Regions from separate parts of the Nocardioides sp. CCNWLW239 genome, predicted to be linked through region 1. Evidence: riboswitches for the same ligand, from Rfam matches in the RefSeq annotation. Region 1 holds a riboswitch; the other holds the start of a gene.
The links. A riboswitch is a leader RNA that binds a small molecule or an ion and turns the genes downstream of it on or off. The one in region 1 is predicted to bind glycine.
Positions count from the first base shown of each region.

Region 2: another riboswitch for glycine. It lies ahead of gcvP (aminomethyl-transferring glycine dehydrogenase); the one in region 1 lies ahead of gcvT (glycine cleavage system aminomethyltransferase GcvT).

Region 1 covers NZ_JBBBNW010000009.1:96,147-98,604, reverse strand. Annotated here, with positions in the region: gene gcvH (glycine cleavage system protein GcvH) at 1-26, opposite strand, end outside; gene gcvT (glycine cleavage system aminomethyltransferase GcvT) at 35-1,138, opposite strand; glycine riboswitch at 1,193-1,290, opposite strand; glycine riboswitch at 1,292-1,386, opposite strand; gene WBG06_RS25115 (CobW family GTP-binding protein) at 1,493-2,458, shown strand, end outside.
Region 2 covers NZ_JBBBNW010000003.1:1,016,826-1,019,283, reverse strand. Annotated here, with positions in the region: gene WBG06_RS16740 (MerR family transcriptional regulator) at 193-810, shown strand; glycine riboswitch at 914-1,004, shown strand; gene gcvP (aminomethyl-transferring glycine dehydrogenase) at 1,064-2,458, shown strand, end outside.

The DNA of each region.
Region 1 (2,458 bases):
TAGGACAGGTGGGTCGGGTTGGCCATGGCGGTGCTCATTTCGTGGAGTAGAACGGAAGGTCGACGATCTCGGCGTCCTCGCGGCTGCCGCGTACGTCGATCTGGACCTTGCTGCCGACGACCGCGAGGTCGGGGCGGACGTACGCCATCGCGATCGGATGGCCGAGGGTCGGTGACGGGGAGCCGCTGGTGACGACGCCGATCTCGTCGCCGGTGGCCGGGTCGACGACGGCGTAGCCCGCCCGCGGGGAGCGGCGCCCGGTGGCCACGAGCCCGACGAGCGTGCTGCGCGGGCCTTCCTCGCGGCGTACCGCCAGGGCAGCCTCCCCGACGAAGCCGTCAGCCTTGTCGAAGGAGACGAGCCGGCCGAGGCCGGCCTCGAACGGCGTCGTGTCGCGGTTCAGCTCGTGGCCGTAGAGCGGCATGCCCGCCTCGAGCCGCAGGGTGTCGCGGCAGGCGAGCCCGGCAGGGACCAGCCCGTGCGGCGTACCGGCCTCGGTGATGGCCTCCCAGACAGCAGCGGCCGACGCGGGCGCGCAGTAGATCTCGAAGCCGTCCTCGCCGGTGTAGCCGGTGCGGGCGAGCAGGACCTCGACCCCGGCGACCGTGCCGGCGTCGATGGCGTAGTAGCGCAGGGAGGGAACGTCCAGGTCGGTCAGGGCCGCGACGATCGCCGCCGAGGCGGGCCCCTGCACGGCGATCAGCGCGAACTCGGCCGAGGCGTCGTGGACCAGGACGTCGTACCCCTCCGCTCGCTCGGTCAGGGCCGGAGCGACGACGCCGACGTTGCTCGCGTTGGCGACGACCAGGTAGCGCTCCTCCGCGAGCCGGTAGACGACCAGGTCGTCGATGATGCCGCCGTCCTCGGCGCAGATCATCGAGTAGCGGGCACGGCCGATGCCGATCGCCGACGGGCGGCCGACCAGGGCATGGTCGAGGGCGCGTCCCGCCTCGGGTCCGGTCACCTCGATCTCGCCCATGTGGCTCAGGTCGAAGAGGCCCGCGGCGGTGCGTACGGCATGGTGTTCCGCCGTCTCCGAGCGATAGCGGACCGGCATGCTCCAGCCGGCGAAGTCGGTGAACGAGGCACCGAGCGCCTGGTGGATCTCGTGCAGAGGGGTAGGGACGGGTGAGGTCATGTGTGCGGGAGGCTCCCTGCTGGTGGGTGCCCGAAGGCACCCGTGGACGGGTGACCTCCCCGCTCTGTCATCGCTACCTGAGAGCTTCACCGCCCGAGAGCGGTTTGCACCGTGGGTGCAGGATCCTGCGGACCCTGTCTTTCCAGAGGTCGCCTCACCACAGCGGTCATGGGGCCTGAGAGATTCTGGGGAGGTTTGCTCCTTCGGCGCCTCACCCGGGATGGTGAGGACTCTCCCGCTGCGGTTCGAACGGCGGATGTGAAGTTGTGCGGCACAACCTAGGTCTGGCCATCCCGGCCGTCAAGATGGCGGCCCGTTATCGGGAACTGTTCTCACCGGTCCTAGGATGGGTCGATGCCAGCGACGAGGACCCGGGTTCCCGTGGTCATCCTCACCGGCCATCTCGGCTCGGGGAAGACCACGCTGCTCAACCATCTGCTGCGTCAGCCCGGTGCCCGGGTGGGTGTGGTCGTCAACGACTTCGGCGACATCAACGTCGACGCCGGGCTCGTCACGGGGCAGGTGGACGAGCCGGCCTCGATCGCGGGCGGGTGCCTGTGCTGCCTGCCCGACGCAGGCGGTCTCGACGACGCACTCGAGAAGCTGACCCACCCGCGGCTGGCGCTCGACGTGGTGATCGTCGAAGCCAGCGGTCTCGCCGAGCCCGGCACGCTGGCCAGGCTGGTCCGGTTCAGCGGCGTCGAACGGGTACGCCGCGGTGGGCTCATCGAGGTCGTCGACGCCGCCTCCTACTTCGACACCCTCGACGACGGCCGCGGCCCGGCGCCGGTCCGGTTCGCGGCTGCGTCCCTGGTCGTCGTCAACAAGACCGACCTGGTGCCCGCCGCCGAGCGCGACGAGGTCCTTCGGCAGATCGAGCTCCGGGTGCGGGAGCACAACCCCGAGGTCCAGATCGCGTACGCCGTGGGTGGCCGCATCGACCCGCGCCTCGTCTACGACGCCGCGGTCCCCGAGGACCCGCCCGACGAGCTGCCGATCGCCGCGCTGCTGCGCGAGGCGGCCTCCGACCACCAGTCGCATCAGCACGCGGGGTCGGTGACCGTGACGACGCCGGGCACCATCGAGCCGTCGCGGCTGCTCGACCTGCTCGAGGAGCCGCCGGCGACGGCGTACCGGATCAAGGGGACCGTCGCCGTCGCGACCGGGCAGGGCCCGCGCAGCTATCACGTCAACCTGGTCGGGCGCAGCGCCCACGTCGCCGCGGCCGCGCGGACGCCGGACACGGCGAGCGAGCTCGTCGCCATCGGCCTGGAGCTCGAGACCGACGCGGTCCGTGAACGCCTCGCCGATGCCCTCGCC
Region 2 (2,458 bases), on a different contig from region 1:
CGCAGCGCTGGAGTCAGCGCAACCCTCACGTTCAACCGTAGGGTTAGGGTTGGCGACACGCCGGAACAGGTTCTTTGACCGGGGCCCTTGCGGCGCTTACCTTGTAGTTGTCTCTGTTGTAACTCCAACGATGTGGTCCCCCCGCCGCAGCCGTTCATTCCCCGAGTGGAGTTACGCGCAACGGAGTAGACGATGGAGGACATCGTGTTCGACCACGAGCAGAAGCCCAGCCAGGGCGACGTCGACGCGCAACGCGCGGCGGAGCAGGCTGACGAGCAGGGCCTTCTCTTCACCGACGATGTCTCGCCACTGCCGAGCGACACCGGTTACCGCGGGCCGACGGCCTGCAACGCGGCTGGGATCAGCTATCGGCAGCTCGACTACTGGGCCCGCACCGGACTCGTCGAGCCGAGTGTGCGTGGTGCCACCGGCTCCGGCACCCAGCGCCTCTACTCGTTCCGAGACATCCTGATCCTCAAGGTCATCAAGCGGCTGCTCGACGCCGGCATCTCGCTGCAGCAGATCCGCGCCGCCGTGCAGCACCTGCGTGAGCGGGGCACCGATGACCTGACCCGCGTGACCCTGATGAGCGACGGCGCCTCGGTCTACGAGTGCACCAGCAACGACGAAGTCATCGACCTGCTCCAGGGCGGGCAGGGCGTCTTCGGCATCGCCATCGGTGGTGTCTGGCGCGAGATCGAGGGGACGCTCTCCGAGCTCCCCAGCGAGCGTACGGCCGAGGACGGCGAGCCGGCCGGCTCGGCCTCCGACGAGCTGGCCGCCAGGCGCGCCGCCCGCAACGCCGGATGAGACGACCGGGCGAAGCCCGGAGCTGAACTCTCAGCATCGACAAGACCCCGAGGCACCGCGGAGGCGGGACCTCGGGGTCTTTCCTTTATGCTGGTGGTGCTGACCATCCCGCACGGGAGAGCTCCTCTTGAAGGGGCGCCGAAGGGGCAATTCCTCCCCGGAAACTCTCAGGCACCCACGACCGTGCGGACCAGGCAACTCTGAAGCGGCGCAGGTGCGGTGACAGAGGGGGAGGGCTTACGAGTTGTCTTAGATGCCCTCAGGAGCCACTGTGTCCGACACGCCCACCCTGTCCGAGCTCGATGCCGCCTCCCCGTTCGTGGAGCGCCACGTCGGGCTCTCGGCCGCTGACGAGGCGACCATGCTCTCGCGGCTCGGATACGACTCGGTAGCCGCGATGATGGACGCTGCGGTCCCGGCCGGGATCCGGTCGGCGGAGTCGCTGGACCTGCCGGGTGCCCTGACCGAGGCGCAGGTCGCCTCGCTGGCTCGCGAGATCGCCGCCTCCAACAAGCCCGGCGAGGCGATGATCGGGCTGGGCTACCACGCCACCGTGACGCCGCCGGTGATCCGCCGCAACGTGCTCGAGGACCCGAGCTGGTACACCGCCTACACGCCCTACCAGCCCGAGATCTCCCAGGGGCGTCTCGAGGCGCTCATCAACTTCCAGACGATGGTCGGTGACCTGACCGGCCTGCCGGTGGCCAACTCCTCCCTCCTGGACGAAGGCACCGCGGCCGCCGAGGCGCTCGCGCTGGTGCACCGGGCCAACCGGAAGGGCTCCGGTCCGTTCGTCATCGATGCCGACGCGCTGCCGCAGTCGATCGAGGTCGTGAAGGTACGCGCCGAGGCGATGGGGCTCGAGGTCGTCGTCGCCGACCTCTCCGAGGGTCTGCCCGAGGGCGACGTGGTCGGCGTGCTGATCCAGTACCCCGGTGCCTCCGGCCGCGTTCCCGACCTGAAGCCGATCATCGACGCCACCCACGAGCGGGGCGGCCTCGCGGTCGTCGCCGCCGACCTCCTGGCGCTGACCGTCCTGGAGGCGCCCGGCACGCTCGGCGCCGACGTCGTGGTCGGCTCGACCCAGCGCTTCGGCATCCCGCTCTTCTACGGTGGTCCGCACGCCGGCTACATGGCCGTCCACGAGGGGATCGAGCGGCACCTTCCCGGTCGCCTCGTCGGCGTCTCCGTCGATGCCGAGGGGCGGCCTGCCTACCGGCTCGCCCTGCAGACCCGCGAGCAGCACATCCGTCGCGAGAAGGCGACCTCCAACATCTGCACTGCGCAGGTGCTGCTGGCCGTCGGCGCCTCGATGTACGCCGTCTACCACGGTCCCGCCGGGCTGAAGACGATCGCGACCCGCACCCACCGCTACGCCGCGGTCCTGGCTGCCGCGCTCCGGTCGGCCGGGCTTCCGCTGGTCTCGGAGACGTTCTTCGACACGCTGTGTGTCACCGTGCCCGGCCGGGCGGCCGATGTGGTCACCGCGGCGCGTCGTTTCGGCGTACATCTGCGTCTCGTGGACGCAGACACGGTCGGCATCTCGACCTCCGAGGCGACGACGCGCTCGACCCTGTCGGCCGTGCTCAACGCCTTCGGCGTCTCGGGCTTCGACCTGGAGGAGATCGACCGCACCACGGCGAGCGCG